3 regions of the Streptomyces sp. NPDC059256 genome follow, and region 2 is predicted to be linked to each of the others. Evidence: riboswitches for the same ligand, from Rfam matches in the RefSeq annotation. Region 2 holds a riboswitch; each other region holds the start of a gene.

What was found. A riboswitch is a leader RNA that binds a small molecule or an ion and turns the genes downstream of it on or off. The one in region 2 is predicted to bind cyclic di-AMP.
Region 1: it holds a riboswitch for cyclic di-AMP, as region 2 does, so the genes downstream of both, ACFXJL_RS13400 (transglycosylase family protein) here and ACFXJL_RS04250 (C40 family peptidase) in region 2, are expected to answer to the same signal.
Region 3: it holds a riboswitch for cyclic di-AMP, as region 2 does, so the genes downstream of both, ACFXJL_RS17225 (M23 family metallopeptidase) here and ACFXJL_RS04250 (C40 family peptidase) in region 2, are expected to answer to the same signal.

What each region holds. Positions count from the first base shown of each region.
Region 1 is NZ_JBHYZO010000004.1:434,139-442,019, reverse strand. Features, by position in the region: gene eno (phosphopyruvate hydratase) at 1-1,272, opposite strand, end outside; gene ACFXJL_RS13400 (transglycosylase family protein) at 1,972-2,670, opposite strand; cyclic di-AMP (ydaO/yuaA leader) riboswitch at 2,675-2,848, opposite strand; gene ACFXJL_RS13395 (transglycosylase family protein) at 3,114-4,088, opposite strand; gene ACFXJL_RS13390 (cytochrome P450) at 4,201-5,418, opposite strand; gene ACFXJL_RS13385 (nucleoside triphosphate pyrophosphohydrolase) at 5,874-6,848, opposite strand; gene ACFXJL_RS13380 (SurA N-terminal domain-containing protein) at 7,002-7,649, opposite strand.
Region 2 is NZ_JBHYZO010000001.1:984,342-992,222, forward strand. Features, by position in the region: gene pcrA (DNA helicase PcrA) at 1-1,251, opposite strand, end outside; gene ACFXJL_RS04245 (ABC-F family ATP-binding cassette domain-containing protein) at 1,779-3,452, shown strand; cyclic di-AMP (ydaO/yuaA leader) riboswitch at 3,777-3,941, shown strand; gene ACFXJL_RS04250 (C40 family peptidase) at 4,004-5,080, shown strand; gene ACFXJL_RS04255 (hypothetical protein) at 5,274-5,627, opposite strand; gene ACFXJL_RS04260 (NlpC/P60 family protein) at 5,884-6,945, shown strand; gene ACFXJL_RS04265 (hypothetical protein) at 7,413-7,862, shown strand.
Region 3 is NZ_JBHYZO010000006.1:323,732-331,612, reverse strand. Features, by position in the region: gene ACFXJL_RS17245 (CobW family GTP-binding protein) at 1-26, shown strand, start outside; gene ACFXJL_RS17240 (DNA topoisomerase IV subunit A) at 126-2,576, opposite strand; gene ACFXJL_RS17235 (pitrilysin family protein) at 2,753-4,105, shown strand; gene ACFXJL_RS17230 (pitrilysin family protein) at 4,132-5,499, shown strand; cyclic di-AMP (ydaO/yuaA leader) riboswitch at 5,757-5,919, shown strand; gene ACFXJL_RS17225 (M23 family metallopeptidase) at 5,932-6,828, shown strand; gene ACFXJL_RS17220 (HPr family phosphocarrier protein) at 7,167-7,448, opposite strand; gene ACFXJL_RS17215 (GNAT family N-acetyltransferase) at 7,818-7,881, shown strand, end outside.

The DNA.
Region 1 (7,881 bases), on a different contig from region 2:
GGGGAACGCGCTGCGTCCGGCGTACACCGCGGCGTCGTCGAGGATCTCCTCGATGCGCAGCAGCTGGTTGTACTTGGCGACGCGCTCGGAACGGGCCGGGGCGCCGGTCTTGATCTGGCCGCAGTTGGTGGCGACGGCCAGGTCGGCGATGGTCACGTCCTCGGTCTCACCGGAGCGGTGGGACATCATGCACTTGAAGCCGTTGCGCTGGGCGAGCTCCACGGCGTCCAGGGTCTCGGTCAGCGAACCGATCTGGTTCACCTTCACGAGGAGGGCGTTCGCGGCGGCCTCGTCGATGCCGCGGGACAGCCGCTCCGGGTTGGTGACGAACAGGTCGTCGCCGACGATCTGCACCTTGGAGCCGAGCTTCTCGGTGAGGACCTTCCAGCCCGCCCAGTCGTCCTCGAACAGCGGGTCCTCGATGGAGACCAGCGGGTAGGAGGCGACGAGCTCCTCGTAGTACTCGGTCATCTCGGCGGCCGAGCGGGACTTGCCCTCGAACTCGTACTTGCCGTCCTTGTAGAACTCGGACGCGGCGACGTCGAGCGCGAGCGCGATGTCCTTGCCGGGCGCGTAGCCGGCCTCCTTGACGGCCTCAAGGATGAGGTCGAGGGCGGCGCGGTTGGAGTCGAGGTTCGGCGCGAAACCGCCCTCGTCGCCCAGACCGGTGGACAGGCCCTTCTGCTTCAGGACCTTCTTGAGCGTGTGGTACACCTCGGTGCCCCAGCGCAGCGCCTCCGAGAAGGACTCCGCACCGATCGGGGCGATCATGAACTCCTGAATGTCCACGTTGGAGTCGGCGTGCGAGCCGCCGTTCAGGATGTTCATCATCGGAACGGGCAGCAGGTGCGCGTTCGGGCCGCCAAGGTAGCGGAAGAGCGGCAGGTCGGACGCTTCGGACGCGGCGTGGGCCACGGCCAGGGACACGCCGAGGATGGCGTTGGCGCCGAGCGAGGACTTGTCGGGGGTGGCGTCGAGGTCGAACATCGCCTGGTCGATCAGGCGCTGCTCGGTGGCGTCGTACCCGACCAGCTCGGGGCCGATCTGCTCGATGACGGCGAGGACGGCCTTTTCGACGCCCTTGCCCAGGTAGCGGTTCTGGTCGCCGTCGCGAAGCTCAAGAGCCTCGAACGCGCCGGTGGAGGCGCCGGACGGAACGGCAGCACGACCCGTGCTGCCGTCGTCGAGGCCAACCTCGACCTCGACGGTGGGGTTGCCTCGGGAGTCCAGGATTTCCCGGGCTACGACGACGTCGATGGACGGCACGAGCATCTCCTTCTGGGATGTGACGCGTGGGGTGCAGGGTCTCTTTGGCCTTGCGGCATGAGCCTAACCGCCGTGCGGGTGCCGTTCGTCGGATGCCCGCCCCCTGGGACGAAAAAGGGGCCTGATAGGCAGGGCTACCGTCAGGTAGCGCGGCCGGCGGCGGACGCACGGACCGGGTGGAGCACGACCACCGTCCACACGATCGTGCGCGGGGGCCTGGGAACTGCTCGGCCGCCATGAACTGCTGGGCCTCTTTACAGCGCTGGGCCTGGGGTCCCGTATGAGCGGCCCGACCGGGTGCCGGCATGGAGAGGGACGAGGGATGACGAGGGATATGGAGAACCCCGGGCCGGCGCACTTGGGGGGAAGTGCACCGACCCGGGGTCGTTCGGGCCCCGGGGGAAGGGCCGAGGGGCGGCTCGACCGGGGGCGCAGGGTGTGGGGGCGATCGGCCAGGAGAAGGCGGCCGGCCCTACGACACCCGGCGAACTGCCGGGGCGGGCGTCAGGTCCGGTGCCGATCCCGGGGGGAGATGGATCGGCGCGGGACCCGGGCCCTCGTGCTCGGGGCTCCACCGAAGTGGTCCGAGCACAAGGCGCGGGTGGCCCGAAGGGGCTTCGGTCGGTCCGTACGACCTCGTGGGGGCTCGGTCGACGATCGGCCCGACCGGAAGTCAGCTCAGGGCGCTCCCGTTCCCGTCGGGGCTCAGCTCAGGTGGAGCTGCTGGCCCACGTAGATGACGTCGGCGTCGCTGATGACGTCCTTGTTGAGCTCGTAGAGCTTCTCCCAGCCGCCTTCGACCTGCTCGGCGTCCGCGATCTTGCTCAGGGTGTCGCCGGCCTTGACCTGGTACTCGCCGTCGCCCTTCTGGAAGCCCTTGGCCTTGGCGGGAGCCTCGGCGCGCTCGGAGCGGGTGGTGGGGACCTCGCCGCGCTGCGGCTGGGCCTGCTCCTGCTTGGGCTCGGCCTTGGGCGCCTGCTTCTTGGGCTCGGCCTTGGGCTGCGGGGCCTCGGCCGCGCCGCCACCGTACGGAGCGTTGGACAGGCCGACGCCACAGGACGGCCATGCGCCCTTGCCCTGGCCGTCGAGGACCTTCTCGGCGATCTCGATCTGCTGGGACTTGGACGCCTTGTCGGCGGTGGAGGCGTACTTCGTGCCGCCGAACGCCGCCCAGGTGGAGGCGGAGAACTGGAGGCCGCCGTAGTAGCCGTTGCCGGTGTTGATGGACCAGTTGCCGCCGGACTCGCACTGGGCGACCTTGTCCCACTCGGAAGCGGTGGCGGCGCTGGCGGATGTGGCGCCCATCAGCGGGGCGGCGACGGCGACACCGGTGACACCGGCGAGCGCCATGAGTCGGCTGGCCTTGCTGGGGCGGCGGTGCTTCGCCTTGCTGGAAAACAGCATGGAGTCTTCTCCTCACCGACGCCTACGAGGTGAGCTGTCGGGTTCGGGCCTAGTGAGTTGCCCGGCCGTGCGTCCTTGCGCACGGCTTCACCCCTAGCCGGTTCCCACCGTCGTCTCCAACGGCCTTCACCGGCACTTACCTTGGGTCCCCCGCTCCTGCCTTCGGCGCTCTGAGCGACGAGTTCTCCCCCCGACCGACGGCAGGATTCGGCGTGACGGTCGACGGTGCCCGCGGTGGCGAGCGGTTCAGACCGTAGGCATGACTCTCCCCGATGTTCAAAGTCGAACATCGGGGAGAAATCGCCCATCTCACCAAGGACACGGTTTGCATTTCCGCAGGTCAGCCGCGGAACGCAGGATTCCGGCGGGCCGGGTGAGCGAATTACAGCAAAGAGACGCTTGTCTCACTTCGTCAAAATGGGACAAACAATGACTAACAACCGCTACTTTGCGGCGAGATCGAGGCTCTGACCAGGGTGGATGAGATCGGGCTCGTCGCCGACCGTCTCCTTGTTGGCCTCGTAGAGCGCGGTCCAGCCACCGGGCAGCTCGTTCTTCTCGGCGATGGCCCAGAGGTTGTCGCCGGCCTGCACGGTGTACGAGCCGGGAGAGGCACTGGCCGTGCCGGGCTGCTCGGGGGTCGTGGCGCCCACGTCCGTGGTGCCGAGCTCCGAGCGGGCGCCCTCGCCCCGGGAGGGATGGGCGCTGTCGGTCTCCCGCGGCGTCGCGGCGTCGCCGACCGGCTCGGTCGGCGCGGCCGAGCCCGTCGATTCACCGGTGGCGGAAGCGGCGGGCTTGGACTCCGCCGATGCCTCGCCTCGGTGCTTGCCCGTGGCGCCGGCCGGCTGCGCCGGGCTGGACTGCGGCGACGCCTTCCCGGAACCGCTCGGGGTGCCCTTCGCCGGGGCCGGAGTCTTCGCCGGGGTCTTGGCGGGAGTGGTGCCGGTCGAAGCGGACGGCTTCGGGATCTCCGTGGGCTCCGCCGAGGGCTTCGGCTCCCCTGCGGGCTTCGCCGGAGCGGTGGCGGCCTCGGTGGGGTCGAGGGCCACCTCGACCCCGGCGAGGGTCGCGCACGCCCTCCAGGGCCGAATGCCCTCGGAGTCGACGACCTTCTCCGCGATGGCCTTCTGCTGCGCGGGGGTGGCGAGGTCCGCACGGGAGGCGTACTCCGTCCCGCCGAACGCCTTCCAGGTCTCCTGTGACATCTGGAGACCGCCGTAGAAGCCGTTGCCGGTGTCCGCGCTCCACAGGCCCCCGGTCTCACACTCCGCGACCTTGTCCCACGCGGTGGCTTCGACTGCCGACGCAGAGGTCGCGCCGAGGAGCGGGATCGCGATGGCGGATCCCGTCACCCCGGCGGCGACGACGAGTGCAGGAGCCTGACGGGGTCGGCGATGTCGACCATTCCCGGAGAGCATGCGGTTGCCTTTCGCGAGACTGCTGAGGACGCGCAGAACGTAGCCGCACTCGAACGTCTGTCACAAGTCGATGCAGCTGAGATTACGTCAATGTCACGTTTTTGATGGCTCGTCAGATGTTTCGGGATGTGAACTGAACGGGAAGGGTTCGCAGCCCACGCATGATGAGACCCCCACGCCAGCGCAAATCTGACGAATCCACGGCGAGTTGCAGATCGGGCAGCCTGCGCAGCAGTGTGGCGATCGCGGTCTGGCCCTCAAGTCGAGCGAGCGGTGCACCGAGGCAGTAGTGGATGCCGTGGCCGTATCCGAGGTGCTGATTGTCACGTCGGGAAAGATCGAGGACGTTCGGCTCCGCGAACCGCTCCGGGTCCCGGTCAGCCGCCGCGAGCACCACCAACACGGGGTCGCCCGCGCCAATCCGCTTGCCACCGATCTCAAGTGACTCGGTGGCAAATCGCCAGGTGGCGAGTTCCACGGGTCCGTCGTATCGCAGGAGCTCCTCAACTCCGGTTTCCAACAGCCCGGTTTCGCCCGCGGCAAGGGACGTCTGGAGGCGCTCACGTTGCTCGGGGTGGCGCAGCAGGGCGTAGACGCCGTTGCCGATGAGGTTGACCGTCGTCTCGAACCCGGCGAACAGCAGGATGAAGGCCATCGCCGCGGCTTCGTTCTCGGAGAGGTGCTCGCCGTGGTCGCTGGCCCGGATGAGGCCCGAGATCAGATCGTCGCCAGGATCTTCGCGCTTGCGATGGATCAGCTCGGCCAGATAGGTCCGCATCTTCTTGACCGATCGGGCGACCCCGCCGCGCGGCCCGCCGCCGTGCCGGATCATCATGCCGGCCCAGTCACGGAAGTCGTCCTGGTCCTCGGCGGGGACCCCGAGCAGATCGCAGATCGCATAGATCGGCAGCGGGAAGGCGAAGTCGTGAATGAGGTCTGCCTCCCCTTTCTCCGCGAAGGAGTCGATCAGGCGGTCCGTCAGCTCCTGAACGCGGGGGGCGAAGGCCGCGACCCTGCGCGGAGTGAACGCCTTGGCCACCAGCCGGCGCAGTCGGGTGTGGTCCGGTGGGTCGATGTTGAGCAGATGGGTCATCAGCTCGGCCTTGCGCTCGCCCGGGATGCCCGTCTTCCCCTTTGCATGTGCGGGCTCATCGTGGTGGGCGGGGTTCTTGGAGAGTCGGGTGTCCGCCAGTGCCTGTCGGGCATCGCCGTAGCGGGTCACCAACCATGCCTCCACACCGCTGGGCAGTCGGGTCCGATGAACGGGCGCGTGGTCGCGCAGCCAGGCGTAGGCGGGGTAGGGGTCGGTGGCGAACTCCCAGGTGAACAGCTCGGGCGCGGTGGGAGCGTCCGGGGTCGCGTCGGTGTCAGTGTCGGCGTCGGCGTCGGCGTCGGCGCCATGGCGGGGAGCGTCGGTCGCCGCGGACGGTGAAACGGAGGAGCCCGAAACCGGACAACCCGGACGTGAGGTCAGAGCCCTCGCCGCCTGGTCGGAAAAAGTGTCCGGATCTGAGCCATCACGGGCGGTGCCCGAGGGGCGATCGGAGGCATCGGAAGAACGGGCGGCGGGATGGGGCGGCGGGCCGGGCACGGGGGTGTCACTCACCCCTCGACGTTATCCGCCCCACCCGACCGAACTGAGCACGGTCCGCACCGATGCGCCGCCCGACACCCCGCACCCGCGCCACTGCTCGGTACTGAAATGTCCCCCGCGCTGTCGCTCTGTACTTACTCCTGCTCTGTACTTACTCCTGCTCTGTCTTCCGCCGCCGCTGCTGTCCTGCGCTACTGCTGTGCGGTCTGCTCCGCCTCGCGGATCGCGTCCCGATAGACACGGGCAGCCGCGCGCAGGGCGGACTCGGGGTCGACGCCCGCAGCCTCCGCCTCAACGGTCAGGGCGAGCAGCTCGTATCCGATGCCCTCGCCCTGGGGCACGGACACCTGGAGCCCTGCCGTCCGCACCCGGGACACGAGCTTCGCGGCGAGCGCCAACCCCGGCTGTCCGAGGGGCACGCCTTCGGTGATCGACGTGCGCTGCTTCTCCGTCGCCTTCGTCCGCAGCCAGTGCGCCTTGACGTCCTCAGGGGTCTCGGCACTGGCGTCGCCGAAGACATGGGGGTGGCGGTGGATCAGCTTGTCCACGATGGTCGCGGCGACGTCGTCGATGGAGAAGGGCTCTTCGCCGTCCTCCTGGGCGATGCGGGCGTGGAAGACGACCTGGAGGAGAACGTCCCCCAGCTCTTCGCGCAGTTCATCGCGGTCGCCGTCCTCGATGGCCTCGACGAGTTCGTACGCCTCCTCGATGCCGTACTTGGCGAGCCCCTGGTGAGTCCGGGTCGAGGACCAGGGGCACTCGGCACGAATGCGGTCCATCACCTGCACCAGGTCGAGCAGCCGGGCACCGGGGAGGTCGTAGGAGCCGGGCAGCAGCTCCAGATCAGGCATCGACTCCCGGCCCGATCCTGCGATCCGCGCGAGGCCGTCAGTCAGGGCGGACTCGCCCTCACCGGATGCCAGCACCACGACGGATGCGCCACCCGCGCAGGCGTCGACCACTTCCCGCGCGGAAGGCGCGGCGATCTCCACCGCGACACCTGCCTCGCGCAGATAGGGCAGCTGCGGATGCGCGCCGTCCGCACACAGCACACGGTCCGCGGTCCGCAGGGTGTGCCAGGCGGGCCAGGACAGCAGGCCGGGCGCCACACGGTGGCTCGCGGTCAGCAGGACGACGCGGCCGGTGGCGGAGGGTTCAGTGGTCACCCCTCGAACCTACCCCGGGTCGGTGACACTCCCACCGACCAGGCCGGTCCAACGATACGCAGACCCAACGGTACGCACACCGGCCGACGGGCGTCCGGCGTGCTCGCTCCGCCGACCCATCGGGCCGGAGCCCGATGAGATCCGGCAGAACGGCTAGGCGGTCTCGGCGGGCTGCTGCTCCTTGGTGACCTGAGTGATCCAGGGAGCCTTGTAGTCACCGAGTTCGAGCTTCTGGTTGTCCCAGACGCCGAACCGGGGGTTGACGTCGATGTCCAGCTTCTTGGCTGCGACGGTGAATGCCTTGTTGAGCTTCTGCTGACCCTCGGGGGTGTTGGCCGCGCCGATCGCGGTGGCCAGCTTGCCGACGAGGATGTCACGGCGCACCACGTCGTTCAGCTGGTCGGGGGCGACTCCCCGCTGCTGGAGGTACATGGCGGCGAGTTGCTCCTCGCCACCGGCCTGCTGGACGAAGGCGGCGCGGCCGTCCTGGATCTCCTTGCGGCTGATGCTCACCCCGGCGTCGTGGGCCGCGCGCTCCACGACCTCGGCGACGATGAGCTCGTAGAGCTTCGCGCGGCCGAGCTGACCGGTGCCCTTGATCAACTGTTCGGCCTCGGGAGCACGCTCCTGCGCGGACCGTACGTCCTTCACGCTCGCCTGGACGGTGGAGACCTCGATCCGGTCCCCACCGACGACGGCGGCAGCGCCAGGGCGGGCCTCATTGCTACAGGCCGCAAGCAGTGGCGCAGCGACGAGCAGTGCGGCGGAGACGATGATCGCGGTGCGACGGCGGCGGTGCAAAGGAGCCTCCCGGCGTGATTGTGCGGCAATGCACAAAGTCCTAGCGGTGATGATGTTAGGCAGTTCGGGGCGGTCGGGGCCACCTCTTCGCGGGCACTGATTCGGTCAACGATCGAGGGTGGGCTCCCGTTTCGAACCGTTCTGGAGTCGTACGTTCCCGCTCGCCGTGCCGTGCCGCCCCCGCAGCCGACGAACACAGCGCTTCCGGGGGTGCCGTCAGGGGTGCCGCAGT
Region 2 (7,881 bases):
GGCGTCCCCGGCGTCCGTGAGGCGGTCGATCTCGTCGGCGACGAACTGGGCCTCGTCGTGTTCGGTGTCGGCGACGTAGCCGGTGATCTGGGCGCCCGCGCCGGCGTTCGTCCACAGGTTCTTGGGGCGACGGCTCTCGTTGCGCTCGATGACGGCGTTGGCGGCGGAGAGAATCGTCTGGGTGGACCGGTAGTTCTGCTCCAGCAGGATCGTCTTCGCGTTCGGATAGTCCTCCTCGAACTGGAGGATGTTGCGGATCGTCGCACCACGGAAGGCGTAGATGGACTGGTCCGCATCGCCGACGACGCAGAGTTCGGCGGCGGGCAGGTCGTCGTACCCCTGGCCCACCAGCTCGCGTACGAGCGTGTACTGGGCGTGATTGGTGTCCTGGTACTCGTCGACCAGGACGTGCCGGAACCGCCGCTGATAGTGCTCGGCGACGTCGGGGAACGCCTGGAGCAGATGGACGGTGGTCATGATGATGTCGTCGAAGTCCAGGGCGTTGGCCTCGCGCAGCCGTGCCTGGTACATCCGGTACGCCTCGGCGAGCGTCTTCTCGAACTGGTCCCCCGCCTGGTCGGCAAAGGTCTCCTCGTCGATCAGCTCGTTCTTCAGGTTCGAGATCTTGGCGCTGAACGACTTCGGCGGGAACTTCTTCGGATCGAGGTCGAGATCGCGGCAGACCAGGGCCATCAATCGCTTGGAGTCCGCCGCGTCGTAGATCGAGAACGACGAGGTAAAGCCGAGCTTCTTGGATTCACGGCGCAGGATGCGGACGCAGGCGCTGTGGAAGGTGGACACCCACATGGCGTTGGCCCGCGGTCCGACGAGCTGCTCGACGCGCTCCTTCATCTCACCGGCGGCCTTGTTGGTGAAGGTGATCGCCAGTATTTCCCCGGGGTGCACGGAACGGGTCCCGAGCAGATGCGCGATCCGATGGGTCAGGACCCGGGTCTTGCCCGAACCCGCTCCGGCGACGATGAGCAGCGGGGAGCCCGTGTGCACGACGGCGGCGCGCTGCTGCTCGTTCAGCCCGTCCAGGAGGGCTTCCGGGTCCACCACGGTGCGCGGTGCGCCATCACGGTGGTAGGCGTCCCGGGCAGGAGGTACGTCGAAGGCACCCTGGAAGAGATCGTCGGGGATCTCCTCCCGGGCATGGCCCTCGGGGTCCTCATGGTCCTCGGGCGGCGGGGGCTCCTGCGAGGCGTGCTGGAGGTTCGCCAGGAAGTGTTCGTCAAAGAGGCTGCTCATCGCTCTACGAGTCTAGGCCGACCCACTGACAACCCGGGGCCGCACCGACCGATCGGGGCGGGACGGCCCCCGTCACGGCTGCCAGCCGTGACCCGGCCGGCCGGGCCCCGATGCCCGGGTGTCCGGCGCCCCCCGCGCCGCGACATCAGGGTTGGCGGTTCAAAACCGCAGCTCACGGTGGATGTCCAGGCGCGGTGACCAGTGGGGAGCGGATCGCGACGACAGCCGGGTTCACGGGCTGGGCGGGGCGGCGAGAAATTGCGTTGGCGGGCCGTGACGAGCCGTGTAGCGTCGCTCGCGTATCTGTTGTCGCCGTGAGGAGAGGCCGTTGCGCCGCTGAGGTCCGAGATGCCGTGCCCCGTCCTACCGGTGTGCACGTGCGCGACCTCAGAAGCGAGCTGCCCGGGGAGCTGACGTTCCCCCCTTCCGGCGTTCTCCTCTCTGTGTTCTCCCCCCTGTGCCGTGGTCCGCGGCGCACGGCATCTCCCTGTGCAGTCCTGTTCGCACGTCGCGATGGAGATCCGCTGATGTCTCGTTCCCCTTCTTCTCGTTCCCCTTCTCCTTCCCCTTCCTCTTCTCCTTCCGTCGTCTGTTCCCGTCTGTCGTTCACCTGGCCGGAGGGCACCGACGTACTCGCCGACGTCTCCTGCGCACTGGGCGCCGGTCGAACCGGGCTGGTCGGCGACAACGGCAGCGGCAAGTCCACTCTGCTCCGGCTGATCGCCGGGCAGCTCACTCCCACGAGCGGCACCGTCCTGGTCGCAGGAGAGGTCGGATACCTCCCGCAGGATCTGACACTGGCCACCGAACGGCGCGTGGACGAGGTCCTGGGCATCGCGGACACCCGTGCCGCCCTGCACGCCATCGAGGCCGGTGACACCCGCCCGGAGCAGTTCGACGCGATCGGCGACGACTGGGACGTCGAAGAGCGCACCCGGGCCCTCCTGGATCAGCTCGGTCTCGGCCGGGTCGGGCTCGATCGCACGGTGGGCCAGGTCTCCGGCGGCGAGGCCGTGCTGCTGTCGCTGGCCGCGCTGCTGCTGGCCCGTCCCCAGGTACTGCTGTTGGACGAGCCGACCAACAACCTCGATCGAGCGGCCCGCCGACGCCTTTCGACGGCGCTCGCCGGCCACTGTGGTGCGGTGATCGTCGTCAGCCACGATCGGCAACTGCTGGAACAGGTGGATCAGATCGCCGAGCTGCGCAGCTCGGAGGTACGGGTCTTCACCGGCGGCCTCAGCGCCTACCGAACTGCCGTCGCGATCGAGCAGGAGGCCGCCACTCGCTCGGTACAGGCGGCCGAGGCACAGGTCGCCCGGGAGAAGAAGGAACTGGACCTGGCCCAGACCCGACAGGCCCGCAGTGTCCGGTACGGGAAGAAGATGTACGCGGACAACCGGCTGGACAAGACGACGATGCAGGCGAAGAAGCGCTCGGCCCAGGTCGCAGCGGGGAAGGAACGCGGTGTCCACGAGGAACGGCTGACTGCGGCGCGCGAGCGGTTGGACCGGGCGGAGGCACTGGTGCGCGAGGACGCGCCCCTCCGACTCGACCTGCCCGCCACGACCGTGCACCCGGGACGCGCGGTGCTGAGTCTGCGGAGCGTACAACTGCGTACGGGTGCGGTCATCGACACCGTGGATGTCCACGGACCGCAGCGCATCGCCCTGCTCGGTGGCAACGGCGCGGGGAAGACGACGCTGTTGCGCACCATCAGCGGGCAGCTCGCCCCGGTGGGGGACGGGGCGAGGGACGCGGTGTCCGTACGCGTACCGATGCGGTATCTGCCGCAGCGCCTGGACGTCCTCGACGACGACCGTACGATCGAGCAGAACGTGACCCGGCTGGCCCCCACCGCGACCGACAACGAGATCCGGGCCCAACTGGCTCGATTCCTCTTCCGGGGAGCTCGGGCCGAACAGCGGGTGGGAACGCTCTCCGGGGGCGAGCGGTTCCGTGCCACATTGGCCGCACTCCTGCTGGCCGACCCCGCTCCGCAGTTGCTCATGCTCGACGAGCCCACGAACAGCCTGGACCTGGCCAGCGTCACCCAACTCACCCAGGCGCTGGCCGGCTATCGCGGCGCGTTGATCGTCGCCAGTCATGACCGGGCGTTCCTCAAGGAGTTGGAGATCACCCGCTGGTGGACCCTGGACGCTGAAGGGCTGACCGAGGGGCGTCCCGAGGAACCAGCGGGCTGACCGGGGAACGAGGGGCTCGCCGAACGCCCGGGAGCCGAGGCGGTTCGGGCTGGACCGCTCCCGAGCACGTCAGCGGGTGCCCTGGCCTGATCCGGCCGCTGGTCGGAGCCTGGCAGCCTGCGCAAATGCCACAGAAGACCAGGTTCGGTCACACATGGAACTCGTACAGATGCGAAAGGTAATCATCCGAGCTCGACGGCGCACCGAATGAAAAGGTCACGAAAATGTATCGGACAAATCGAACACCAATCTTCACAGCAGCCACACGGTTTGGCTAGCGTGCTGGCTCAGGCAGCCCGCACCACTGCGGCGACCCACGCCGATCGGGCAGCCACGCCGAATTCGGTCTCCACCCCCATGGGAGACGGGAACCGGGGAACCACCGTGCATCACCGGGGTGAATCGGGCCTGTTCGTGCGCAGGCCCGTAGGGCTCTTCCGTCCGCCCGAACCCGACAGCTAACCCGGTAGGCGGCCTACGGAAGAAGGAGATGCCGGCCCTTGGTGTCGCATCGCAAGGCCCGAAGTCGCAAGGTAAAACCCTCACCTGCCGTGGGACTCACCACGGCGGCCATGGCGTCCGTCGGAATCCTCCCGGCGCAGGACGCACAGGCGGCGGATGACCGGACGCCATCCGTGGAGGAAGTCCAAGAGAAGATCGGCGCCCTGTACCGGAAGGCCGGTACGGGGATGCCGCCGCGGGGAGCGGCGCAGCAGGCAGCCGCCGAAGAACGCCGCGAGGTCGAGGAGTTGCGGTCCGACTACGCCCGACGCGCGGAACGCCTCAGGCAGACGGGCAGAGCCCTGGGATCCTCGGAGGAGCAGCACCCCGCGAAGCCATCGGCTCCGACCGAGCGGCCGAAGGCCCCGGGCGGTGCACCGGCCGAAGACGGTCGGAGAGTGCCGCTGGAGGCGGCGGCGGTCGGCACCCAACACCGCCCAATCGCCGAGAGAACGCAGCGAGCCGCATTCGCCGAAACACCGTCCGAGGCGGGTCGGCCCACCTCGCTCCCCCGCTCACCGAGCTTCCTCCGCACGGGAAAGCAGCAGGTGCAGTCGAAGCTGATCCAGGCGCGCTCCGTGCTGTGGCGGGGGGACGCCGAGGCCAGAGCCCGATTCGCGGCCGTCGAGCAGGAGATGGCGGCCGAGGCATGGCGGATCACCCAGGAGGAGGCCAGACACACGGCGATGGCCCGGGCCGCGGAGGAAGCGGAACTGAAACGGCTGGAGCGGGAGCGCCAGAGGCATCCGGGCTCGCCCTGGGGCGCGGCTCTCGCCGAAGGGGTGCTCGCCTTCGTCCGGGCCCAGTTGGGGAAGCCCTATGTACGGGGTGCGACGGGGCCGCGTTCCTATGACTGCTCGGGCCTGACACGGGCGGCCTGGAGAGCGGCCGGGGTGGATCTCCCCCGTACAGCCCGGGAGCAGGCGCATGCCGGGCGGCAGGTGGACATGGGCGGGCTACGCCCCGGTGACCTGGTCTTCTTCTATGACGACAGCAGCCATGTCGGCATCTCCATCGGCGGCGACAGAATGATCCACGCGCCGCAACCGGGCGTGGACGACCATGTGGAAGTGCGGGAGGAGTCGATCTACATGATGCCGATCCGAGGGATCGTCCGACCTGCCTGACATCTGACGGCTCCGCCCCGCGCGGACTCCCTCTCAGCGCGCAGTCCCGGCTGAACACACCCCGTGAACCGGCCCTGTTCGCCCCGTACGGATCGACCTTCGGGTCGGCCCCACGGGGCGGGCGGGCCGGGCGGGCCGGGCGGGTGTGCATGGCATGGCGTGCGTGGCGATGAAGGCCGTCCTACCGTGCGCGTCAGGTCCAGACGGTGGCGATGAAGATGTTCGCGACCGTCAGTCCACCGACCGCAGCGAACAGCCCCTTCTCGACGCTCTCCTCGTCCCGCTTGACGTACACCAGGCCCAGGATCACGACCAGCACCGCCATCTTGATGCCGATCTTGATGTTGTTCACCGTCTGGTCGTCGGCCTGGTTGAGGCCCACCAGTGCGACGCCGGTGACCAGCATCGTCAGCGCCCCGTGCAGCATGGCCGGATTGAAACGGGCAGTACCGGCAGATATCGCCTTCATCTGCGTCAGAAATCCGCCCAGCAGAGAAGCGATGCCGATGATGTGCAGCGCCACGAAGACATTGATGAGTGCGTCCATGGGGCGGAGCCTAGCCCTCCCCATATCACCACCCTCAGGTCAGGTGTACCTCATTCGCCGCATCGGTCACAGGGGTACGAAGTGGGTCACACCTCCCGCGGGAACCCCTTCAGAAATCAACGCGAGGTGGGCACCTTCCACCACATTCGGTCGATAGCACTCCACTAACGCCATCTCAGGCATACGGTCCTGGCCCAGGCGACCTCCCGCCTCCGGTTCCCCCTCACCGGCTTCACGGAAGGACGTGGACGCTCTCGTGGCCGCGCATCATCAGCACCGCAAGCCCCGAAAGTCCCGGCAGTACCCGCTCGCCGGCTCGGCCGTCCGCACGGCCAGCGCTCTCGCTCTCGTCGGAACTGCGACCGCCACCGCATTCCAAGGCACCGCACAGGCCGCCCCCGCACCCACCCCCACACAGATCAAGGCCGAGGTCGACGGTCTCCAGCGGGAGGCGAAGACCGCGGCGGAGCAGCATGACCGGGCTCGCCAGGCAGTAGCCCGCGAACGCGTCGCACTCGACGGGTTGCGGGACGCGGCCGTACGCGAGGTGGAGCGGCTCAACACCACCCGTCGCCTTCTCGGCTCCATCGCCGCCGCCCAGTACCGGGCCGGGGGCAGCGCACCCGGCCTGGAGGTCGCTTTCACCTCGACCCCGGACGAGTATCTGCGGCGGACCGCCTTCGCCGCACACATCGGTGACCGTCGGGCCGCGACGGTGGCCTCGGCCGAGCAACAGGCAAAGCGTCTGGCGACACTGCGGAAGCAGGGGAAGCGCACCGCCCTCGCGCTCCGCACCCACCAGGACGAGCAGGCACGGCACAAGGCGACCGTCCAACACAAGCTCGCAGCCGCCCAACAACTCCTCGGCGCCCGCTACGCCCTGCGCGTCGACCGGGCCGCGGGGCACGGCACACCAAGAGCGGCGGCCGTCACACCCATCGCCGAGCCGCACGCCACGGGCGCCGCCACCACCCGGGCCGACCGGGCCATCGCCTATGCCCGCCAAGCCATCGGGAAGCCCTATGTCTGGGGTGCGACCGGACCCGATGCCTTCGACTGCTCGGGACTGACCCGGGCCGCCTGGCAGTACGCGGGGGTCCAACTGCCCCGCACCACCTACGGCCAGATCGACTCGGGGACCCGGATCCCGCGATCCGCGCTCGCCCCCGGCGATCTGATCTTCTTCTACTCCGGAGTCAGCCATGTGGGGCTCTACATCGGCGACGGCAAGATGATCCACGCACCCCGGCCCGGTGAGAACATCCGCATCGCACCGATCGACGAGATGCCCTTCGCGGGGGCCACCCGCCCCGGGTGACCAACGGCTTCCCCGGAGCGCCGCTCCAGCCGGGTGGCAGCAGTGGTGCTCACCATCCGTGCGTTCGGCGATGTGGCGCCCCGGGAGTGCCTCATACCTCGCGGTAGGTCATGCCAGCGCACCAAGGGCTCCCTCCTTGGTGGTCACGGCCGGTGCGGGCGGGGGCGTGGTCGACGGTGGGCACGGTGGAGGTTTCGGGAGGCGGGACATCAGGTGTCAGGCAACCAGCGGCTGTTCCACATGGGGGCGGGTACCCGCGGGCCTCTGTATGCGTCGATGGGTCTCGTGCCGGCGGCTGCCGATGAGCGAAGTCGATTCGGTTGACGTGGACTTCGCAAGCACGGCGTTGCCCTTGCACGGCCCTCGGTGGTGAACTCCCAGCCAGATCAGACGACTTGTGGATTCGTGGAGGAAACCATACGGTTCAGTCGTGGAGTCTCGTCCACGAAACCACATGAGGAGTCGGCATGGACAACCTGAAGCTGCGCACGGCAGTGGTCGCCGCACTGGCCGACGTCGAGTCCGTCAAGGCCAAACTCACCAGCTTGCTGACGGAGATCGAAGGGACCGAGACCGTCGACCTCGGGCGCCAGGGTCGCTGGACGAAGGCGCAGGTCGCCCTGGTGTGGAGCAGGGTCGACCATCTTCCCGGTGTCCAAGCCCTGTTCGCCGCCACCGCGGAACGCCCCGACGAGAAGGTCACATTCACGGAGATCATCGAGCGCTCCGGGCTCGCCGAGCGTCAGCAGGCCAACGAGCACGCAGCCCTCAGCCGCATCTCCGCCCAGCTCTTCCAGGAGAAGCGCTGGCCCATCGAGAACAGCCAGGGCAGCATCGACAGCGCGACGGGCAAGGCGGAGATGCTGTACTGGATGGACGGCCGGATCGCCCGCTGGTGGCTCGACATCACGGCATAGGCGTCAGCGCACAAGCGTC
Region 3 (7,881 bases), on a different contig from region 2:
GGACCGGCCCCACCGAGGAGACTTAGGCGCCTCGCGCCGTCCCTCGGCGGCTCCTACCGGGCGTGCGGTCAGGTCTCGCCGGCCCGCCCCCGAGGCGGGCCGACGAGACCTACGTGGGACGTGCCTCAGCTCGGTGGACCGGCCAGCACCGCCACCGCCACGTCGAACGGGGTCCCCGAGCCATCGCGGCGCGGATCGGGCTCGGGAAGGTCGGTCGGCGTGCCGGTCTTCAGCGCAGCGCGGACCGGAGTCGCCCCAGCCCACGCCAGGAGCAGCACGTCCTCGCCCTTGAGGAACCGCTGGCAGCGCACACCGCCCGTCGCCCGACCCTTGCGCGGGTACTGGTCGAACGGTGTCAGCTTCGCCGTGGTGAACGAGTCGTCCAACGCCCCGGTGGAGCCGGCAGCCGTGAACACCACCGCGTCCACCGCCGGATCGACCGCGGTGAACGAGATCACCCGCGCGTCCGCCGTCAACTTGATGCCGGCCATGCCGCCCGCTGCCCGTCCCTGGGGCCTCACCTGTGCGGCGGGGAAGCGCAGGAGTTGGGCGTCGGAGCTGATGAAGACCAGATCCTCCTCGCCCGTCCGCAACTCGACACCTCCGACGATGCGGTCACCATCCCTGAGGGAGATGACCTCCAGTTCGTCCTTGTTCGTCGGATAGTCCGGGACGACACGCTTGACCACGCCCTGAAGGGTGCCGAGCGCGAGCCCGGGCGACGACTCCTCCAGGGTGGTCAGACAGATCACCGTCTCGTCCGCCTCCAGCGACAGGAACTCCGCCAGCGGAGCACCACCGGAGAGGTTCGGCGCGCTCGCGGTCTGCGGCAGCTGCGGTAGGTCGATCACCGACAGGCGCAGCAGCCGGCCACTGGAGGTGACCGCGCCCACATCGCTGCGGGCGGTCGATAGAACCGCGGAAACGATCACGTCGTGCTTGGCGCGCCTGGTGCCGCCGTCCGGCAAGGGTTCGCCCGTCGCCGTCCGTGCGAGCAGTCCCGTGGACGAGAGGAGCACTCGGCAGGGGTCGTCCGCGACCTCCAGCGCTGCTGCGGCGACCGGCGTGGACGCCGACTCCAGCAGGACCGTCCGTCGATCGGTGCCGAACTTCTTCGCCACGGACGCCAGTTCTCCGGAGACCAGCTTGCGCAGTTCGGCGTCCGAATCCAGGATGCGGGTCAACGCCTCGATCTCCGAGGTCAGCCGGTCCCGCTCGCTCTCCAGCTCGATCCGGTCGAACCGGGTGAGCCGACGCAGCGGGGTGTCCAGGATGTACTGCGTCTGGATCTCGGACAGGGAGAAGTGCGAGATCAGCCGCTCCTTGGCCTGGGCCGAGTTGTCGCTGGAGCGGATCAGCCGGATGACCTCGTCGATGTCGAGCAGGGCCACCAACAGGCCCTCGACCAGGTGCAGCCGGTCGCGACGCTTGGTGCGCCGGAACTCGCTGCGCCTGCGCACCACGGTGAACCGGTGGTCGAGATAGACCTCCAGCAGCTCCTTCAGCCCCAGCGTCAGCGGCTGGCCGTCGACCAGCGCCACGTTGTTGATGCCGAAGGACTCCTCCATCGGCGTCAACTTGTAGAGCTGCTCCAACACGGCCTCTGGGATGAAGCCGTTCTTGATCTCGATGACCAGACGCAGTCCGTGGGCGCGGTCGGTGAGGTCCTTGACGTCCGCGATGCCCTGGAGCTTCTTCGCCCCCACCAGGTCCTTGATCTTGGAGATCACCTTCTCGGGACCGACGGTGAAGGGCAGCTCGGTGATCACCAGGCCCTTGCGGCGCGGTGTGACGTCCTCGACGGTGGCCGTGGCGCGGATCTTGAAGGTGCCCCGACCGGTCGCGTACGCGTCCTTGATGCCGGACAGCCCCACCACCCGGCCGCCCGTGGGCAGGTCCGGGCCGGGGACGAAGCGCATCAACGTGGCCAGGTCGGCACCCGGATAGCGGATGAGATGACGGGCGGCGGCGATCACCTCGCCCAGATTGTGCGGCGGCATGTTCGTCGCCATGCCCACCGCGATCCCGGACGCGCCGTTGACCAGGAGGTTGGGGTACGCGGCGGGGAGCGCGACGGGTTCGCGCTCCTGCCCGTCGTAGTTCGGGGAGAAGTCGACGGTGTCCTCGTCGATGGACTCCGTCATCAACGAGGTGGCGTCGGCCATGCGGCATTCGGTGTACCGCATGGCGGCGGGCGGATCGTCATTGCCCAGCGAGCCGAAGTTCCCGTGGCCGTCGACCAGGGGGACCCGCATCGAGAACGGCTGTGCCATCCGCACCAGGGCGTCATAGATCGACGCGTCCCCGTGCGGATGCAGCTTGCCCATCACCTCGCCCACGACCCGGGCGCACTTCACATAGCCGCGCTCGGGGCGCAGCCCCATCTCGTTCATCTGGTAGACGATCCGACGCTGGACCGGCTTCATACCGTCACGGGCATCGGGCAGGGCACGGGAGTAGATCACCGAATAGGCGTACTCAAGGAAGGAGCCCTGCATCTCGTCGACGACGTCGATGTCGAGGATCTTCTCCTCGAAATCGTCGGGCGGCGGGGTTTTCGTGCTGCGGCGGGCCATCGCGGCTGCTGCTCCTTCACGTACCGGATCGGGAACTGATGCCGACCATTGTGGACCGTCCCACTGACAACGCCGACCGCGACCCGGGAACTTCGCCAGGTGTCAGCCTGCTTGCATACAGTGGCAGTGCTGCGAAGACAACCAACAGCATCGCGATCGAAGGGACGTACATGCCCATGGGTCATACGGCCACAGCGCAGGCCGGTTCCGGCGGCCTGACAGCGACGGAGCACCGATTGGCCAACGGCCTGCGGGTGGTGCTCTCCGAGGACCACCTGACCCCGGTCGCCGCGGTCTGCCTCTGGTACGACGTCGGCTCGCGCCACGAGGTCAAGGGTCGCACGGGCCTCGCCCACCTCTTCGAGCACCTGATGTTCCAGGGGTCGAAGCAGGTCCACGGCAACGGTCACTTCGAACTGGTGCAGGGTGCCGGCGGTTCACTGAACGGCACCACGAGCTTCGAGCGCACCAACTACTTCGAGACCATGCCCACCCATCAGCTTGAGCTCGCGCTCTGGCTGGAGGCCGACCGCATGGGTTCGCTGCTGGCCGCGCTCGACGACGAATCGATGGAGAACCAGCGGGACGTCGTGAAGAACGAGCGCCGCCAGCGCTACGACAACGTCCCCTACGGCACGGCCTTCGAACGGCTGACCGCCCTCGCGTACCCCGAGGGCCACCCGTACCACCACACCCCCATCGGCTCCATGGCCGATCTGGACGCGGCGACCCTGGAGGATGCCCGCGCCTTCTTCCGCACGTACTACGCGCCGAACAACGCGGTCCTGTCGGTCGTCGGGGACATCGACCCCGAGCAGACCCTCGCCTGGATCGAGAAGTACTTCGGTTCCATCGCCTCCCACGACGGCAAGCAGCCTCCGCGCGACGGTTCCCTGCCGGAGAACATCGGCCGGCAGCTGCGCGAGGTCATCGAGGAGGAAGTGCCCGCCCGCGCGCTGATGGCCGCCTACCGGCTGCCCCACGACGGCACCCGTGAGTGCGACGCCGTGGACATCGCGCTCACCATCCTCGGCGGCGGAGAGTCCTCCAGGCTCCACAACCGTCTGGTGCGCCGTGACCAGACGGCGGTGGCCGCAGGCTTCGGGCTGCTGCGCCTGGCCGGAGCCCCGTCCCTGGGCTGGTTGGACGTCAAGACCTCCGGCGGAGTGGAGGTCCCGCAGATCGAGTCCGCCGTCGACGAGGAGCTCGCCCGCTTCGGCGAGGAGGGCCCCACCCCCGAGGAGATGGAGCGCGCTCAGGCCCAGCTGGAGCGCGAATGGTTGGACCGTCTCTCCACCGTCGCCGGCCGTGCCGACGAACTGTGCCGGTACGCGGTGCTCTTCGGCGACCCCCAGTTGGCGCTGACAGCCGTGGACCGCGTCCTGAGCGTCACCGCTGACGAGGTGCAGGCGATCGCCAAGGCCCGACTGCGCCCGGACAACAGGGCGGTGCTGGTGTACGAACCGGTGTCCGCGGAGCAGGACGCCGCGGACGAGCAGAACGACGCAGAAGAGGGGGCGGACCAGTGACCGATGCAGCGCAGGCGCTGACCACCATGGAGTTCCACCCGCAGCCCCAGCCGGGCGAGGCCAGGCCCTGGGCCTTCCCCGCTCCCGACCGGGGAACCCTGCCCAACGGTCTGACCGTGCTTCGCTGCCACCGCCCCGGGCAGCAGGTCGTGGCCGTGGAGATCTCCCTCGTCGCACCGCTGGACGCCGAGCCCGAGGGCCTGGACGGCGTGGCCACCATCATGGCGCGCGCCCTGTCGGAGGGCACCGACAAGCGTTCGGCCGAGGAGTTCGCGGCCGAGTTGGAGCGTTGCGGCGCCACGCTGGACGCCCATGCGGACCACGCCGGGGTCCGGGTTTCCCTGGAAGTGCCCGTGTCCAGGCTGCTAAAGGCGCTGGGGCTGCTCGCGGAGGCCCTGCGCGCGCCCGCGTTCGCGGACAGCGAGATCGAGCGGCTGGTGCGCAACCGCCTGGACGAGATCCCGCACGAGACGGCCAACCCTGGCCGACGGGCGGCCAAGGAGCTGTACAAGCAGCTCTTTCCGGCCACGCTGCGGATCTCGCGTCCTCGGCTCGGCACCGAGGAGACGGTCTCCCGGATCGACTCCGCGGCCGTGCGCGCCTTCTTCGATGCGCACGTGCGACCCGCCACCGCCACCGCGGTGATCGTCGGTGACCTCACCGACGTCGATGTCGACGCCGTGCTCGCCGAAACCCTCGGCGACTGGTCGGGCGACAGCGGCGCGCCCCGTCCCGTCCCCGCGATCACCGGCGACGACCGCGGTCGGGTCGTCATCGTGGACCGGCCCGGTGCCGTGCAGACGCAACTGCTGATCGGCCGGGTCGGCGCGGACCGGCACGACCGGGTGTGGCCGGCGCAGGTCCTCGGTACGTACTGCCTGGGCGGCACGCTCACCTCGCGCCTGGACCGGGTGCTGCGGGAGGAGAAGGGCTACACGTACGGCGTCAGGGCCTTCGGGCAGGTCCTGCGGTCGACGGCCGACGGGACGGGCGCGTCCCTGCTGGGCATCAGCGGCTCGGTGGACACGCCCAACACCGGGCCGGCGCTCGACGATCTGTGGAAGGTGCTGCGCACCCTCGCGGCCGAGGGCCTGACGGACGCCGAGCGCGATGTCGCCGTCCAGAACCTGGTCGGGGTGGCTCCGCTGAAGTACGAGACCGCGGCTTCCGTGGCGAGCACGCTCGCCGACCAGGTGGAGCAGCACCTCGCGGACGACTACCAGGCCCAGTTGTATCTGCGGCTCGCCCAGACGGGCACCGTGGAGGCGACCGCCGCCGTGGTCAACGCCTTCCCCCAGGACCGGCTGGTGACGGTCCTCGTGGGCGATGCCGCGCAGATCGAGGAGCCGGTACGGGCTCTCGGCATCGGAGAAGTGACCGTGGTGGCGGGCTGATTGCCCGCTTCCGGTCGGACGGCCGTCCGTCTGTGCACGTCTGTGCAGGGCCCCGGTAGCCAGCTGGCGCCGGGGCCCTGCCGTGTTCCGGGAGTGCGAGCGACCCGAACAGGAAGGAAACCTGTCCGTTTTACGGGGAAGGCCACCGTCTCGACTGTGGCGTGGGCAACAAAAATGCCGGTCTGTTTGGCGCCTGGCGGTCCGTCCGCTTAGCGTCAGTGCGGCTGTTCGCGGGCAGTACGCCGCATCCGCGGCACGGACAGTCATCGCCGAGTCCCCGTCAGACGCGAGTCTGGGGAGCCGGGGACCCAGGTCCCTTGGGGTGAATCGGGTGCCTTCGCCACCGTGCGGAGGGATTCGTAGGAGACCTTCCTGCTCCGAACCCGTCAGCTAACCCGGTAGGCGAGAAGGAAGGAAAGGACCAGCCTCTACATGGCGCTCGCCCGTTCCACCGGGAGACACCGTGCCCCGGGCCGCAAGACGCGTACGAGTGCGGGATTCGCCTCCGCCGCGGCCCTCGCCACCACCGGAGTCGTCGGGACCCTCGCAGGTCCTGCCCTGGCCACCGACGACGGTTCCTTCGCCGCCGATGCCGGCTCGGTCGCCACCCCCGACAGTGGTACTGACAGCACTGATGGCGTCGACGGCACTACCGCGGGTGCCACCCCGGTGACGATGGACGCGGCCGTGACCGGCTCGACCATCGTTCAGACGGCTCGTACCCAGCACACCCTGACGGCCCAGATGCTGTCCGCGCACTCCTTGTCGGACGAGGTCGCCGACCAGGCCGTCATCCAAAAGCGCGAGGCACTGGCCCGGATGGAGGCGGCTGCGGAGGCCCGGCGCAAGGCCGAGGCCCGCGCCAACGAGATACGCGAGGCCAAGGAGCGCGCGGCCCGTGAGGCCGAGCGCCAGCGCCTGAACGCCTACCGTCTGCCGATCGCCGGATCCCACGTCACCACGGACTACCGCGCGGGTGGCTCGCAGTGGTCCTCCGGCAGCCACTCCGGCATCGACTTCCACGCCTCCACGGGGACCCCGGTGGTGGCGGTGGGCGCGGGCACGGTCGTCGAAGCGGGCTGGGGCGGGGCGTACGGCTACAACGTCGTCCTCAAGATGAACGACGGTTCGTACACGCAGTACGGGCACTTGTCGTCGCTGAGTGTCTCCGTCGGTCGGAGCGTCATGCCGGGCGACCAACTCGGCCGCGCCGGCTCCACCGGCAACTCCACGGGGGCGCATCTGCACTTCGAGGCCCGGACGAGCGCGGACTACGGGTCGGACGTCAACCCGCTCGCGTATCTGCGCGCCCACGGTGTGAAGATCTGAACCGTGCCGCGCTGATGGCCGGCGAGCGGTCGTCAGCGCGGGCGAGGTGCGGCGCCGGCGCCTACCGGCGGAATCCCACAGCGCCCTGGGCCCTCAGCTGTATCTGCTGTATCTGATGTCTCCAAGCATCTCCGAGCACGCCTCCGAGCGTCTCCAAGCATCCACAGCACAGAAAGCCGCGGCATTCCCGATACGGGGATGCCGCGGCTTTGTCGCGTCCGGCCGCTGAGGGCCGTATCGCCGAGGGGTCGGTACCGCTGAGAGTCGTACCGCTCAGTGCGTCGGTCCGGTGGGGTGCCTGAGTTCCCTGAGCGCAGGGGGTTCGGACGAGTGCCGGGTCAGACCGTCTCGGGAAGCTCGTCCAGGCCCTCGGCCACCAGCTTCGCCAGTCGGTCGAGCGCTTCGTCGGCGCCGGGTGCGTCGGAAGCGAGGACGATCTCCTCGCCGCCCTGCGCGCCCAGTCCGAGGACGGCGAGCATGGAGGCGGCATTGACCGGGGTGTCATCGACCTTGGCGATCGTCACGGGGACGCCGGAGGCCGTGGCGGCACGGACGAAGATGGAGGCGGGACGGGCGTGAAGGCCCTCGGCCCAGCCGACGTTGACGCGGCGCTCAGCCATGGTGTTGCCCTTCGAATTCAACGGTTGTCTAGACCAGTCTCTCACGCTGGCCCCTCCGAGAGCCGGCATCCCGACCTGTGGCGCGTGCCCCCAGGTCAGGGGCGCAGGGCGGGATATATCCCGTTCATTCGCACTGCTCAGCGCCTCCTGAATGTTGATCTTCCACAACTGCGGGGGAGTCTTCCTTCGCAGGGCGAATCCACGACCGGGGCACCGATGCGCTCGCCGCCCCCGCCCTCCGGCTCTTCGCAGGTGGGGCATCGCCCGCCCCGGGCCGGATGACTTCCGCTCGCGCACCCCTGGAGGTCCGCCCTCGCGGACTGTGCCGGGTAGCCCTCGCGATCGGTCGGCGCGCCTTAGGCTTTCGGCATGCAGACCACGCCCGAGCACGCGTACCCCGATCACTGGGAAGCGGATGTGGTGCTGCGTGATG